2 regions of the Rhizobium sp. GCM10022189 genome follow, and region 1 is predicted to be linked to the other one. Evidence: predicted binding sites of a transcription regulator. Region 1 holds the regulator's gene; the other holds the start of a gene.
The links. Region 1 encodes LexA, which represses DNA repair genes until DNA is damaged. Its sites were predicted from a motif close to TGTTCNNNNTGTGTTCNG; they were not measured.

Region 1 (7,910 bases):
CCTGGCGGGCAAGGACCCTGATCCTCGATTCAGCCGTCACGACGACCGTGACCGGCCGCATCGAGCGCCGGGAAGGCGATGGCGAGGGACGCTGGCGTTATATTCTCAAGGTCAACGGCACAAGCGCACCCGAGATCAGGCGTCCGCCCGAACGCGTCTCCGTGCTGGCGCGTGGCGCGGCCCGCCCCTTCGAACTCGGCGACATCATCGAGGGCAGGGCGCGGCTGACGCCTCCGGCGGGGCCGGCGCTCCCCCATCTCAACGATTTCGCCTTCAGCGCCTATTTCGACCGCATCGGCGCCAACGGCTTCTTCTATGGGGCGCCGAAAAAGGTGGCGGAACAGTCGGAGCAGGCAGGCTCGCTCGATGAGGCCGTCCTGGAGTGGCTCTATCGCCTGAGAAGCGGCATCGGCGATCGGATCCGCTCCGCCCTGCCCGGCGACACCGGGGCCTTTGCCGCCTCCCTTGTCACCGACGAGAGACGCGCGATCTCGGATGAAACGACGGAAGCCTTGCGGCAATCCGGCCTTGCCCACATTATCGCAATCTCCGGCCTCAATATGGCGCTCTCCGCCGGCATCTTCTTCGTCGGCCTGCGTGTCGTCCTCAGCCTGTTTCCCGGTATTGCCCAGGCGTGGCCGACCAAGAAGATCGCGGCCGCCGGCGCGCTCGCTGCGGTAACCGCCTACTATCTGATCTCGGGTTTTGCCGTCTCCGCCGAACGCGCCTTCATCATGATGGCGATCATGCTGGTCGCCGTCTTCTTCGACCGGCCATCGATCAGCCTTAGAAACGTGGCGCTGTCCGCTCTCGTGATCCTCGCTGTCTCGCCATCGGAAGTGCTGGGGCCAAGCTTCCAGATGTCCTTTGCCGCCACGCTCGCACTTGTCGCCGGCTACGATCTCTGGAAGCGGCGGCCGATGCGTGAGAACGCTCTTGCCAGGCTGCCGATCATGAAGCCGATCTCCATGGTTGGCAGTTTCTTCGGCGGCGTTTTCCTGACGTCGCTGATCGGCGGCTTCTCGACGGCACTGTTTTCGATCGAGCATTTCCACCGCCTGACGGCCTATGGCCTGCCGGCAAATCTTGCGGCCATGCCGGTCATTTCCTTCATCGTCATGCCGGCGGGCATGCTGGCAATGCTGCTGATGCCCTTCGGCCTGGACGGCTGGCTGTGGCAGGTGGCAGGCTTCGGGCTCGATCTGGTGATCACGATCGCCAAGGCGATCGCGGGGTGGGGCGGCAATATAGATATCGGCCGCTTGCCCGGCTGGTATTTCCCGACAGCCGTCTCCGGCTTTCTGCTGCTGACGCTGCTCAGAACGGGGCTGCGGCACATGGGAACGGCAATTGTCGCGGTCTCCACGCTTGCTGTGGCCGTTCTCCCGTCCGGTGCGGCGCCCGATATCGCCATCTCAGAGGATGGCGGGCTTGTTGCCATAGTCGATGGAGAGGCGATGGCTTCAAACCGTGAGAAGCCGCCCGCCTTCATCTTCGAACAATGGCAGCGGGCGCTTGCCCTCGAAGAGCACCGCAAGCCGGTAATGCTCCAAGCCGCCAAGGCGCCCGCCGCGCCTGACGGCAAACGGTTGCAGCTTTCGCCGGATCAGCAGGATGAAGCCAGAGAGGCGATGAGACAGGCGGCCGACACCGGCCCTCCCTCGCGTTTCTCCTGCCTGAAGGGCGCCTGGTGCAGCGTCGCGCTCGCCAACGGAAAGAGGCTGACCGTCATCGACAATGCCGCCTATCTCGGGCCGGCCTGCGATACGGCCGATATTGTCGTGACCCCCGTCCGGCTGCGCGTCGACCGCTGCCGCTCCGGCGCGCTGCTCTTGACCGGCGAAACGTTGCGCAGGACAGGTTCCGTCGAACTTCGGTTCACTGCCAACGGAGTTGAGGCCACCACCACATTCGACACGTTGCAGCGCCCCTGGATGCGTCACCGCGCCTATGACTGGCGAAGCAATGCATTCGCGGACGCCGGCCTGTCACCGGTCAGTGATAGCGGCGAATGAGGCCGACGAGCTTGCCCTGAACCTTGACGCGATCCGGCGGGAAAATGCGGGTCTCGTAGGCGGGGTTTGCAGCCTCGAGCGCAATCGATGCGCCCTTGCGGCGGAAGCGCTTGAGCGTCGCTTCCTCGTCGTCGACGAGTGCAACGACGATATCGCCGGGATTGGCCGTGCTGCCATTGCGGATGATGACCGTGTCGCCATCGAAAATGCCGGCTTCGATCATCGAATCGCCGCGAACTTCCAGCGCATAATGTTCGCCGGAGCCAAGCATATCGGTCGGAACCGTGATGTCATGCGTATTGTTCTGGATCGCCGAGATCGGCACGCCGGCGGCGATGCGCCCCATGACGGGAACGGAGACCGAATTGCCGTTATCGGCGGCAGGTGCCGGCTTGGCCGAGGCGGGAGGCGCCACAGGCTGCGGCTTGCCGAGACTGCCCTCGATGACGCTCGGCGAAAAGCCGCGCCGGGGTTGCAGGCTCGGGCTGTAGGCTTCCGGCAGTTTGATGACTTCGAGCGCCCGCGCCCGGTTCGGAAGCCGGCGAATGAAGCCGCGTTCCTCGAGTGCCGTGATCAGCCGGTGAATACCGGATTTCGAGGCCAGATCCAGGGCGTCCTTCATCTCGTCGAAAGACGGCGGAACGCCTGACTCCTTCATCCTTTCGTGAATGAAAAGAAGGAGTTCCTGTTGTTTGCGCGTGAGCATGGCGTGTAACCCCAGTCTTGAAACAAATCCAGAACGGACACTATATGTTCCATATGTGTTCCGCAAGTGGCTAAATTTTCGTAAAACTTCTGTTCATTCTGTCGAGAATTTTATTTTTCGCGGCCCTTGCGCCTTCGCACCCTTGCCTCGCAAGGCCTGCTGAAGCACATCTCCTTGTCATTGCTGGAGGGAACCCGATGCGCAAAGACAGGCTTCCGATCGATCATCTCGTCTTGCCGGTGACGGATATCGACCTTGCCCGCGAAAGGCTGGACAAGCTGGGTTTCACGGTCGCGCCCGATGCCCGCCATCCCTTCGGCACGGAAAATGCCTGCGTGTTCTTTGCCGACAAAACCTATCTCGAGCCTTTGGGCGTCGCGAGCGTTGCAGAGAGCGAGCAGGCGGCGCGTCGCGGCAACGTCTTTGCCGCCCGTGACCAGGCATTCCGCTTCCGTTGCGGCGACGAGGGCCTTTCCGCGATTGCCTTCGCCACCGGCGATGCAAGGCGAGAACATGCCCGATTCGTCGAGGCCGGCATCAGCGCCGGTTCCCTGCTGCAGTTCGAGCGTCCGGTGAAAATGCCAGATGGCGCAGAAAGTGTTGCCGGCTTCCGGCTCGCCTTCGCCGCCGATCTCCGGGCGCCGGATTTCCTCCTCTTTGCCGTCGAGCGCGTGAACCCGTTGCCCGCCGATCGCGCCGTACTGGAGACGCATGCCAATGGTGTCACGGGTATTGCCGAAATTGCCCTGGCTGCGCCGGAGCCGAAGGCCTTCGGTGTTTTCGTCCGATCGGTTGCAAGGGTCGTGTCAGCTGACGACACGGGCTTCGGGCTGCAGATTGCCACCGCCAATGCGAAGATCAGCCTGATGACACCTGAAGGACTGGAGGCCTATTACGATCTGGTGACGCCCGATACCGATCGCGGCCTGCGTGGACGGGCAATCCTCTTTGCCGTCGGCGATCTGGCCGTGACAGAAGCGCATTTGGCTGCTAACGGGGTCACATACACACGCAAGGCCAACCGAATTCTGGTGAAGCCGGCGCCCGGGCAGGGCACGCTCTTCGCCTTCGAGGAAAGATCATGAGCACCAATACGAACTCCGTGGTGACGGTCGGCGAGGGCGCCGGCAAGGTTACTTTTTCCAATACCGGACGCCTGTCGCTGATTGCCGGCGCTTGCGAACTGGAAAGCCGCGACCACGCGTTCATGGTTGCCGGCACCTTGAAGGAACTCTGCGCCAAGCTCGGCATCGGGCTCGTCTACAAGACGTCCTTCGACAAGGCGAACCGTTCCTCGCTGTCGAGCAAGCGCGGTGTGGGCCTTGAGAAGGGGCTGGAGGTCTTCGCCGACCTGAAAAAAGAGCTCGGCATTCCGGTTCTGACGGACATCCATACGGAAGAACAATGCGCCGAGGTGGCCAAGGTCGTCGATGTCCTTCAGATACCGGCTTTCCTGTCCCGCCAGACGGATCTTCTGGTGGCCGCGGCAAGGACCGGCCGCGTCATCAACGTCAAGAAAGGCCAGTTCCTGGCCCCCTGGGACATGAAGAACGTGCTCGGCAAGCTGAACCAGAGCGGCAATCCGAACGTTCTTCTGTGCGAGCGCGGCGCCTCCTTCGGCTACAACACGCTGGTTTCCGACATGCGCTCGCTGCCGATCATGGCGGCAACCGGCGCGCCTGTCATCTTCGATGCCACACATTCGGTCCAGCAGCCCGGCGGGCAGGGGGAAACCTCGGGCGGCGAGCGGCAGTTCGTCGAGACGCTGGCGCGCGCAGCCGTTGCCGTCGGCGTTGCCGGCGTCTTTATCGAGACCCATCAGGATCCCGACAACGCGCCCTGCGACGGCCCGAACATGGTCTATCTCAAGGATATGCCGCGGCTTCTGGAAAAGCTGCTCGCTTTGGACGCGGTCGCCAAGGGCTGACAGTCAAAAGCCTGACATGATCGTGTTATAGCGACGGTCAGACATGCAGGACGAAGGTGTCGCAAAGTGCCATTGTAATTTGCGCACCTTCGATTAAGACGGTTTCAAACGATTTATCCACCCACCGAGCAGGAAAAAACCATGACTGCAATTACCGATATCATCGCCCGCGAGATTCTCGATAGCCGTGGCAATCCCACCGTCGAAGTCGATGTCTATCTCGAAGACGGCAGCATGGGCCGCGCGGCTGTTCCCTCGGGTGCTTCGACCGGCGCGCATGAAGCCGTCGAAGTGCGCGATGGCGGCAAGCGCTATCTCGGCAAGGGTGTCGAAAAGGCTGTCGAAGCCGCCAATACGGAAATCTTCGACGCGATCGGCGGCATCGATGCCGAAAACCAGATCCAGATCGACCAGATCATGATCGAACTCGACGGCACGCCGAACAAGTCGCGCCTCGGCGCCAATGCCATCCTCGGCGTTTCGCTCGCCGTTGCCAAGGCTGCCGCCCAGGCTGCCGGCCTGCCGCTCTATCGCTACGTCGGCGGCGCTTCCGCAAGCGTGCTGCCGGTTCCGATGATGAACATCATCAACGGCGGCGCCCATGCCGACAACCCGATCGATTTTCAGGAATTCATGATCCTGCCGGTCGGCGCGGATTCGATCCGCGAAGCCGTCCGCATGGGTTCGGAAGTCTTCCATACGCTGAAGAAGGAACTGGCTGCCCAGGGCCACAACACCAATGTCGGCGACGAAGGCGGTTTCGCACCCGGCCTGAAAAGCGCTCCGGAAGCTCTCGACTTCATCATGAAGTCGGTCGAGAAAGCCGGCTACAAGCCGGGCGAGGACATCTATCTCGGCCTCGACTGCGCCTCGACGGAATTCTTCAAGGACGGCAAATATGTGCTGGAAGGCGAAGGCCGCACGCTGGAATCGGGCGCAATGGCCGAATACCTTGCCGAACTCGTCGCCAAGTATCCGATCATCTCCATCGAAGACGGCATGGCTGAAGACGATTGGGAAGGCTGGAAGACGCTGACGGACCTCGCCGGCAAGAAGTGCCAGCTCGTCGGCGACGACCTGTTCGTCACCAACTCGGCCCGCCTGCGCGACGGCATCCGCATGGGTGTTGCCAACTCGATCCTCGTCAAGGTCAACCAGATCGGCTCGCTGACGGAAACGCTCGACGCCGTCAACACCGCGCACAAGGCTGCCTACACCGCCGTCATGTCGCACCGCTCCGGCGAAACCGAAGATTCCACCATCGCCGATCTCGCGGTTGCCACCAACTGCGGCCAGATCAAGACCGGCTCGCTGTCCCGCTCGGATCGCCTTGCCAAGTACAACCAGCTGATCCGCATCGAAGAAGGCCTCGGCCCGCAGGCTCAGTATGCCGGCCGCTCCATCATTCGCGGCTAATACGATCTTATAAATCAGGCATTTGGAACCCGCGCTCCGGCGCGGGTTTTTTGTTGGCTCCGTTCGCGAGGCATGCAGAGTCAACGAACGGTTAATCTCTGCGCGCTAGATTGAAATGATTGGTAATGCGTCAGAGCATGCGTGTATGTGGACAAAGCATCATAAGAAGAGAAAGACCGGTCGCTTCGTCATTCCGGCCATGACGGTCGCCTTCCTCTCCTATTTCGGCTATCATTGTATCCATGGTGATTACGGTCTGCGTGCGACGGAGGCGTTCGAGCGCCAGCGGATCGCGCGCGAGAAGGAGCTGGCCGTGCTGAAGGCCAAGCGCGAGCATCTGGAGGCGCAGGTGGCGCTGCTCAGCGACGGCTCGCTGGACAAGGACATGCTCGACGAAAAAGCGCGGTATCAGCTCAACATGTCGCGCGCGGACGAGATTGTGATTTTCAACCACTACCGCAATTAACTGAATTTAGGTTAATCTAAAATTTCGCTTGTTTATCAATAATTTACTGGCGAATATGAGCCATGCAATTATGGCATTGCTGTGGTCATTTTTCTTCCCTATGGTACGCGCCACCTGAGAACCGATAAACCCATAGGGAGGGTTGAATGGCGTTGCGCAAAACCGCGACCGTTTCCAGCCGCAAAACCAGTGCGAAATCCACAGCCAAGGCATCGAACGGCGGCCCCATCGCCGATTTCGATCGCGACGAGGAGCTGAAGGCCTATCGCGAAATGCTGCTCATCCGCCGTTTCGAGGAGAAGGCGGGCCAGCTGTACGGCATGGGCTTCATCGGTGGTTTCTGTCACCTCTACATCGGCCAGGAAGCTGTCGTCGTCGGCATGCAGATGGCGCAAAAGGAAGGCGATCAGGTCATCACCGCCTATCGCGACCACGGTCATATGCTGGCCACGGGCATGGAAGCGCGCGGCGTCATGGCCGAGCTGACCGGCCGCCGCAGCGGTTATTCGCGCGGCAAGGGCGGCTCCATGCACATGTTCTCCAAGGAGAAGCATTTCTACGGCGGTCACGGCATCGTCGGTGCGCAGGTTTCGCTCGGCACCGGTCTTGCCTTCGCCAACCGCTATCGCGGCAATGACTCGGTTGCCGTTGCCTATTTCGGCGATGGCGCTGCCAACCAGGGCCAGGTCTACGAGAGCTTCAACATGGCTGCTCTCTGGAAGCTGCCGATCGTCTATATCGTTGAAAACAACCGCTACGCTATGGGCACCTCGACCGCCCGCGCCACCGCCCAGTCGAACTATTCGCTGCGCGGCTCCGGCTTCGGCATTCCCGGCATGCAGGTCGACGGCATGGACGTGCGCGCCGTCAAGGCGGCCGCCGACGAGGCGCTTGAGCATTGCCGTTCCGGCAAGGGGCCGATCATCCTGGAAATGCTGACCTATCGCTATCGCGGCCACTCCATGTCCGACCCGGCGAAGTACCGCACCAAGGAAGAAGTGCAGAAGATGCGCTCCGAGCAGGACCCGATCGAGCAGGTCCGCATGCGCGTGATGGAAAAGGGCTGGGCGACCGAAGACGATCTCAAGGCGATCGACAAGGAAGTCCGCGATATTGTCGCAGACAGCGCCGATTTCGCCCAGGCCGATCCGGAGCCGGATGCATCCGAGCTCTACACCGACATTCTGCTCTAATCGGGGAGGGAACCCATGCCTATCGATATCCTCATGCCCGCCCTTTCTCCGACGATGGAAGAAGGCACGCTGTCCAAATGGCTCAAGAAGGAAGGCGACAAGGTCACGTCCGGTGACGTGATTGCCGAAATCGAAACCGACAAGGCGACGATGGAAGTCGAAGCCGTCGATGAAGGCGTCATCGGCA
Region 2 (7,910 bases), on a different contig from region 1:
GCCGCCGGTCGACAAGAAATCCTGATTCTATGCCTGAAACGGGCATTTCCCTTTTCGGGGCCGGCGACTTCGCCGTTACCGAGGACGCCTGCGCAAAAATCAATCTGGCCCTGCATGTGACGGGCCAGAGGCCGGACGGCTATCACCTTCTCGAAATGCTGGTGACTTTTGCCCGCCACGGCGACCGGCTGGGCTTTGCACCTGCCGATGCCGACGATTTCACGATTTCCGGCCAGTTCGCCGATGTGCTGGCCGACGATCCCGGCACCAATCTGGTGCTGAAGGCGCGCGACCTGCTGCGCGAGGCGGCAGGCGGAGCGCCAGCCGTACGCATCCATCTGGAAAAGAATTTGCCGGTTGCTTCAGGCATCGGGGGCGGCTCTGCCGATGCGGCAGCGACGCTGCGCGGACTGATGCGCCTGTGGGGCGTAACACTTGCCGCCGAGACCCTTGCCGCGCTTGCGCTGAAGCTTGGGGCGGACGTGCCGATGTGCCTGAAAAGCACGCCGCTGATCGCCCGCGGTATCGGCGAGGAGATAGAGGCGGCCGATGCCCTGCCCTCCTTCGCCATGGTGCTCGCCAATCCGCTGAAGGGCGTTTCGACGCCCGAGATTTTCCGGCGGCTCGCCACCAAGAACAATCCTCCGCTGGTCCTGATGAAGACGCCGCACTGGATGGAAGTCATCCGGGCGACACGTAACGATCTCGAACCACCGGCGCGCGAGCTGGTGCCGGAAATCGGCGAGATTTCCAACATGCTCGCGGCGGAAGGCGCGCAATTCACCCGCATGTCCGGCTCCGGCGCGACGTGCTTCGGCATTTTCGAGACGCCCGTTGCTGCGCTGCGTGCCGCCGAGCGTCTTCACGCCGCCCGCCCGGACTGGTATTTCCAGGCGACGGAGACGTTTGCTGGAGGTGCATGATGGCAGGCCTGGACGAAAAACGAGCGTTTATACCGCTCGGCATCGCGGTTCTGACCGTTTCGGACACACGCACGCGGGAAGACGACAAATCCGGCGATACGCTGGCAGCCCGGATTGCCGAGGCGGGACATCAGCTGATCGACCGCGACATCGTGCCCGACGACCGCGAGAGGATCGCCGCACGCGTGCGCGCCTGGACGGAAGCCAAGGAGATCGACGTCGTCATCACCACCGGCGGGACCGGCTTTACCGGCCGCGACGTGACGCCTGACGCACTGGAGCCGCTCTTCGAAAAGCGGATGGACGGGTTTTCGGCCGTGTTCCACCGCATTTCCTACGACAAGATCGGCACCTCGACGATCCAGTCGCGCGCGACGGCAGGCATCGTCAACGCTACCTTCGTCTTCGTGCTGCCGGGCTCGCCCGGTGCCTGCAAGGATGCATGGGACGGCATTTTAAAGGCGCAGCTCGACTATCGTCACATGCCCTGCAATTTCGTGGAGATCATGCCGCGGCTGGACGAGCACCTCAAACGCGGCGCGACGAAACAGATGTGAAACCGCGTCAGCGGCATTGCCTATGTCGCAAGGCCCGGCAGGGTGGGCATCGTTTCCCAGCTCTCACCGGACAACAGCACGCAGCTTACGCCGTTGACATTGGTGACGATGAGCGTCCAGGTGCCACTCTTGGCGGCATAAACCTCAAGAATGGCGTTCTGGTTGATCAGTCCGACTGCCGTGAGCTTTTCAGCAAAGTTGCTGTCCAGGAATTTGACGATCTCGGATCGGCCTGCGCAACTGCGCAACATCTGCGATGCTGCCGGATGCGGATGCGCGATCACCAATGTCGACAACAGGACGGCCAGCAGACCGTGAACCATATTGCGTAGCATGACGCACCTCCTTTCGCCGGAAACCCGGCAGAAGAGGAGATTTTCGCCGACCTGTTCTGCCGTTCACCGGCATTCCATGGCGATCCGCTGCGAAGCACGGCGCTTCGACGGCGCCATGGCCAATTATAGCGCGAAATTTGATTGGGCGCCATCTTTGCGCAGTGTCGCCGAACGATGCGGCCGCTAGATCAATTCCAGCAAAAGCGGGAACCGGTTTTGCGTTCGGAATTGCAGAGAAAACAATGAGCCAAGCATTGAAGGCCACTCCGTTTTCGCCGGAAATGCCTTAGCGCGCGGCGCGGGCGACCCAGGAGGGAATCAATTCGCTGGAGAGCTGGCGCGGCTTCTGTGCCTTGACGAATTCGGCAAGGCGCATGCCGCTCTTGGCCGCCGAAATGGCGAGTTTCTTCGGCATGAGCAGGCCGAGTTCCAGGGGCGGCCTTGTGCGGCCGACGCGCTGGAGAAAGGGGCGCCGATAGCCGCGCGAGGCGGTAAAGCGCGCGGGGACCTTGTTCAAGGCCACATATTCCGAGACCTCGTCGATCCAGCCCGCCTGCGGCCTTGCCCCCGGCTCGACGAAAAGCAGCCATTCGCCGCGGGCGGACCGGATGATGTCCTTGATATCCCATTGCGAATGGAACCGGCAGCCGGCAGCATCCGCCACCCGCGCGGTGCCGTCGCGCGAGCCGTGATCGAGCACGACCACATCGCTGACGAGACCTTCCACGGCGCCTGCCACCAGTGCGGATAAAGTCTGGGCCAGTTCAGGTTCCTGATCCTGGCATTCGAGAACAACGGTCAACATTGCCTGTTTATAGAGCGTCGCTCAAAATTTTGCCAGCGCCACTTTCCTTATTTTGTTCTTGCAATGTTCTGGTTTTGCGGATAGGAATTTAATCATCGAACCGAGCGGGATCGAGCCTCTTCCGCCGCTGGAGAATCCGATGAGACCACAGTCCCTTGCAGGGCAGGCCGCATTTGCGCCTGCCAATACGGCAGATATTGCCGACGCGATGATCGCGGCCTCGGGGCTGCGCATAGAAGTCGACCGGCGGCGCGGCCGCGGCGCGGGACTGAACCCGAGCGGCCGCTTCGAGCCGACGCAGCGTGAGACCTTCGACGACGGCTGGCAGACGCTCGAGGAACTGCCGCCTTTCAAGACGGACGTGCAGATCGAGAAGCCGCGCACGGCCATTACCCGCAACGAGTCTCCCGATCTCTCCTTCGACCGCTCGATCAATCCCTATCGCGGCTGCGAGCATGGCTGCATCTACTGTTTTGCCCGGCCGACCCATGCCTATATGGGGCTGTCGGCGGGGCTCGATTTCGAAAGCAAGCTTTTTGCCAAGCCGGATGCGCCGAAGCTTCTGGAGCGCGAGCTTGCCAAGCCCGGCTACAAGGTGCGCGTCATCGCGATCGGCACCAATACCGACCCCTACCAGCCGATCGAGAAGGAGTGGCGCGTCATGCGGCAACTGCTTGAGGTGCTGAACAAGGCCAACCACCCGGTTGCGATCGTCACCAAATCGGCAATGATCCTGCGCGATCTCGATATCCTCACGGAGATGGCGGCGAGGAACCTCGTTCGTGTCGGCATTTCGGTGACGACGCTCGACCGGAAACTCGCGCGCCTCATGGAGCCGCGGGCCTCGACCCCGACGCGCAGGCTGGAGGCGATCCGCGGGCTTTCCGAGGCCGGCATTCGCACAACGGTCATGGCGGCGCCGATTATTCCTGCGCTCAACGATCACGAGCTGGAGCGCATCCTCGAGGCCGCCAAGGCTGCGGGTGCCGAAGAGGCAAGCTATGTGCTGCTGCGGCTGCCGCTGGAGGTCAGCCCGCTCTTTCGCGACTGGCTGCTGCAGAACTATCCCGATCGTTATCGCCATGTCATGTCGCTGGTGCGCTCGATGCGCGGCGGCAAGGATTACGATGCCGAATTCGGCAAGCGCATGAAGGGTGCGGGGCCTTATGCCTGGCAGATCGCCCGCCGCTTCGAGATGGCGGCAAAGCGGCTGGGGCTGACGCGCCGGGGCCTTGCCCTGCGCGACGACCTCTTCGTGCCGCCCGGCGGCAGCGGCGTGCAGTTGTCGCTGCTTTGACTGATTGTTTTCAGGTCGTTCCGGACAAAGGCGGTTACGCACTTTTGCTGGAATTGCTTGTCTGTTTACGCAATTCCGGACGCAAAACCGCTGCGCACTTTTGCTGGAATTGCTTGTTTGAGTACGCAATTCCGGGCGCAAAACCGCTGCGCACTTTTGCTGGAATTGCTTGTGAGCTTGCGTAAGGCGTGAAGAAGACCTGCCCTGCGTCTTCTGCCTTGCGCAATTCCCGCGGATGGCCCTGACCGCACCATCCGCCGGACCGCCCCCGGCCGTCGCCGCCCTGATCCGGGGGCTTGCAGGAAATCGGGTTGGCGTGCGAGGTTCAACCGCATGAAACGTCGCACGTCACCCGATTCTCCTCTGCTTTTCGAAGAGGTTCCGCTCGTGCCGGATTTCCGGCTGGAGCTGAAGGCCCGCAAAGCCGGCCACTGGCCTGTCGCCGGCGCCGATGAGGCCGGGCGCGGGCCGCTTGCCGGCCCTGTCGTTGCCGCCGCGGTGATCCTTGATCCCAAACGCATTCCCGAGGGCCTGAACGATTCCAAGCAGCTTTCGGCGCAGAAGCGCGAAGAGCTGTTCGTGCAGATTCTTGCGACGGCCACGGTTTCCATCGCCTCCTCCAGCTCCACACGCATCGACGAGACCGATATCCGCAAGGCGAGCCTCGACGCCATGCGCCGCGCGATCTGCGGCCTCTCCGTGTCGGCGCAATATGTGCTGACGGACGGGCTGGACGTGCCCACCGGGCTTGCATGTCCGGGTCAGGCCGTGGTCAAGGGCGACGCGCGCTCGGTGTCGATCGCCGCCGCTTCCATCGTGGCGAAGGTGACGCGCGACCGGATGATGGCGCGGGCACATCTCGTGTTCCCGCAATACGGTTTTGCCGCCCATGCCGGCTATGGCACGGCGCAGCATCGTTCCGGCATCGAGCGGCACGGACCGTGCTCGCTGCACCGCATGAGCTTCCGGCCGCTGCGGAAGGATGGCGTCGAGCTCGGGGCGAACGAGGAGATGCTCGGCGAATAGTTAAGCCGCAGCCTTCTCATCGTTTCCTTCTTGCCGGAGCAGGAAGAGAACCTCACAGCTGCGCTTTCTGGCAGCGGGCGTTTTGGCGGCGACTTTCACGGCGTGGCTCCGTCGCGCGAAGCCGGCCGCAATGCGCTGCGTTCTGATCCACCGATACATCAAAAGCAAAAAGCCCCGACGGAGCGGGGCTTTTCAATTCCATCGGGCTGAAGCTCAGTTCAGGCGGGTCTTTACTTCGCCGACAGCCTTGCCGAAAAGTTCGGACTGGATCTTGGCATCGGCCTGCTTGCCGATGACTGATTCGGCGGCGGCGATGGCAAGATCGACGGCAGCGGAGCGAACGGCCTTCATTGCGTCGGCTTCGGCCTGCTTGATCTTCTGTTCCGACAGGGCCGTGCGGTTGGCGACGAATTCTTCCGTCTTCTTCTTCGCTTCGGCGGTCAGCATTTCGGCTTCACGTTCGGCAGCGGCAACGATATGCGCGGCTTCGGCTTCGGCTTCCTTGCGCTTGCGCTGGTATTCAGCGAGCAGGTGCTGGGCTTCCTCGCGCAGACGCTTGGCTTCCGCCAGCTCGTTGCGGATCTGATCGGCGCGGTCGTCGAGCGACTTCGCCATCATGCCCGGAACCTTCAGGTAGACCATCAGGGCCAGGAAGATAACGAGGCCGACGAAGGCGAAGAAAGTTGCGTCAAATGCAAATTCCATCGATCAAGCCTCCTTCTTGGCTGCAGCAACGGCAGCGGCGACGTCAGCCTGGGCGGCGGAACCGCCGATGAGCTGTTCGACGACGGCAGCCGCGGTTTCCTCGGCAATGGCGCCGACATCGGCGAACGCCTTGGCCTTGACATCGGCGATGCGGCTTTCGGCAGCCTTCAGCTTTTCAGCCAGGCTTGCCTCGATCGTGCGGCGGTCGGCCTCTGCCTTCACCTTTGCGGCATCGCGAGCGGCAGTGCCGATCGAATTTGCCTTGGCGCGGGCGGCGGCGAGTTCGGCTTCATAGGTCGCGACGGCGGCGTCAGCCTCGGACTTCAGACGGCCGGCTTCTTCGACGTCCTGCGAAATGCGGTTGTGGCGCTGCTCGAGGATGGTGCCGATACGCGGGGCGATGACCTTTTGCATGAGCAGGTAGAAGATGACGAACGTGATCGCCAGCCAGAGAAGCTGGGATGCGTAGGTCGACGAATCGAAAGGCGGGAAAGGTCCGCGCGCGTGCTCGCCTTCGGCGACGCCGGTCTCGGTATGGACCTCGCCGGCAGCCGGAGCGGCATGCGCATCCGTCGCGGTTCCCGCCGGGACCTCTTCAGCGTAGGCCGGGGTCACAAAGTACATGCTCACCTCCAGGTGTACTGCAAATGCAAAGGATCACGGCTCGCTGTTCGCAGGCCGTGATCCATAAATCCACCGATATCAGACGGCGAAGAGCAGGAGGAGAGCAACGAGCAGCGAGAAGATGCCCAGAGCTTCCGTAACGGCGAAGCCGAATACCAGACGGCCGAACTGGCTGTCAGCAGCAGACGGATTGCGCAGAGCGCCGGAGAGGTAGCTGCCGAAGATGTTGCCGAGGCCGAGAGCCGTACCGGCCATACCAAAGCAAGCCAGACCTGCACCGATGAACTTTGCTGCTTCCGCTTCCATGTTGAACTCCTTTGAAATGGTTGTTGCGGCGAATGACTGACGCCCTTTGACGTCGATGTCGTTATCCTTAGTGCCCGCCCGGATGGATCGCGTCATTGAGGTACATGCAAGTCAGCACCGCAAAGACGTAAGCCTGGAGGAAGGCGACGAGGAACTCGAGACCGGTCAGGGCGACGGTCATGATGAGAGGAAGAACGGCTCCGCCGACACCGACTGCACCGAGGGCTCCAAGCGAGGCGACGAAGCCTGCGAACACCTTCAGCGTGATGTGACCGGCGAGCATGTTTGCGAAAAGTCGAACAGAGAGCGAAATCGGGCGGGACAGGAAGGAAATGATCTCGATCGCCACGACCAGCGGCAGCAGGATGCCCGGCACGCCCGAGGGCACGAAGACATTCAGGAAGTGGAAGCCGTGCTTGTAGAAGCCGTAGACGAGAACCGTGCCGATGACGAGGATCGCCAGCGCGAAGGTAACGATGATCTGGCTGGTAATCGTGAAGAAATAAGGGAACATGCCGAGCAGGTTTGCCGTCAGCACGAACATGAAAAGCGAGAAGACCAGCGGGAAGAACTTCATCCCCTTGGTTCCCGCGCCTTCCTTCAGCATGCCGGCAATGAACTCGTAGGACATTTCGGCGAGCGACTGCGAGCGGCCGGGAACGACGGCGCGGGCCGAAGTCGCGAAATACAGGAAACCGGCGGCGACGGCGGCCGAAGCGACCATGAAGAGCGATGCATTGGTGAACGAGAAATCAATCCCGCCGATCTCGATCGGCACAATCTTGAAGATCTGGAACTGATGAGTCGGATCGTTTGACACCGGTTGCTCTCTCTCTTTGGCCCGTCCAAGGGACGGAAATTGCACTGGACCGGAACGGTCCCTATTTCTCGGGCGTCCTGCGGTCCAGCGGTTGGGCGACCTTGCCCGCGGCGCGCAGAACATTCAGAACGCCGGCACAGAATCCAAGAAGCAGAAGAACAATCAAACCCCAAGGCGCCGTGCCGACAAAACGGTCGAAGAGATAGCCGAGCACAGCACCGACAACGATGGCGGAAATGAATTCGCTCGAGAGCTTCATCGCCTGGGCATAGCCTTTACAGCTCTGCTCGGCACTGGCCTCCCGCGCCTCTTCCTTCCTGTCATCGGCGCGCTTGGAGGCGAGTTCCGCTTCCAGCTGCCGACGGCGCTGCTCAAGACTTTCTTCGCGGTCATCCGCCATCGTGCTCTCCTCCGCTTCCGTCGCCCGCAATCCCGCTACCCCGGTTTTCCGGACCACGGACGCAAAGGTTAAAGAACCTTCCGGCCCGTTCTGAAGTCGCGCGCAACATAGT

Region 2: ACFPWW_RS22640 (glycosyl transferase) is a predicted target of LexA. The motif match lies at 2,674-2,691, and genes of this name have one in related genera.

What each region holds. Positions count from the first base shown of each region.
Region 1 is NZ_JBHSOR010000002.1:323,382-331,291, reverse strand. Features, by position in the region: gene ACFPWW_RS01795 (ComEC/Rec2 family competence protein) at 1-2,015, shown strand, start outside; gene lexA (transcriptional repressor LexA) at 1,996-2,721, opposite strand; gene ACFPWW_RS01785 (VOC family protein) at 2,919-3,806, shown strand; gene kdsA (3-deoxy-8-phosphooctulonate synthase) at 3,803-4,648, shown strand; gene eno (phosphopyruvate hydratase) at 4,790-6,064, shown strand; gene ACFPWW_RS01770 (FtsB family cell division protein) at 6,210-6,530, shown strand; gene pdhA (pyruvate dehydrogenase (acetyl-transferring) E1 component subunit alpha) at 6,677-7,723, shown strand; gene ACFPWW_RS01760 (pyruvate dehydrogenase complex E1 component subunit beta) at 7,739-7,910, shown strand, end outside.
Region 2 is NZ_JBHSOR010000049.1:312,404-320,313, forward strand. Features, by position in the region: gene ACFPWW_RS22620 (tetratricopeptide repeat protein) at 1-25, shown strand, start outside; gene ACFPWW_RS22625 (4-(cytidine 5'-diphospho)-2-C-methyl-D-erythritol kinase) at 30-923, shown strand; gene moaB (molybdenum cofactor biosynthesis protein B) at 923-1,480, shown strand; gene ACFPWW_RS22635 (hypothetical protein) at 1,501-1,815, opposite strand; gene ACFPWW_RS22640 (glycosyl transferase) at 2,102-2,620, opposite strand; gene ACFPWW_RS22645 (PA0069 family radical SAM protein) at 2,760-3,917, shown strand; gene ACFPWW_RS22650 (ribonuclease HII) at 4,251-4,943, shown strand; gene ACFPWW_RS22655 (F0F1 ATP synthase subunit B) at 5,157-5,648, opposite strand; gene ACFPWW_RS22660 (F0F1 ATP synthase subunit B) at 5,652-6,272, opposite strand; gene ACFPWW_RS22665 (F0F1 ATP synthase subunit C) at 6,351-6,578, opposite strand; gene ACFPWW_RS22670 (F0F1 ATP synthase subunit A) at 6,646-7,398, opposite strand; gene ACFPWW_RS22675 (AtpZ/AtpI family protein) at 7,460-7,798, opposite strand.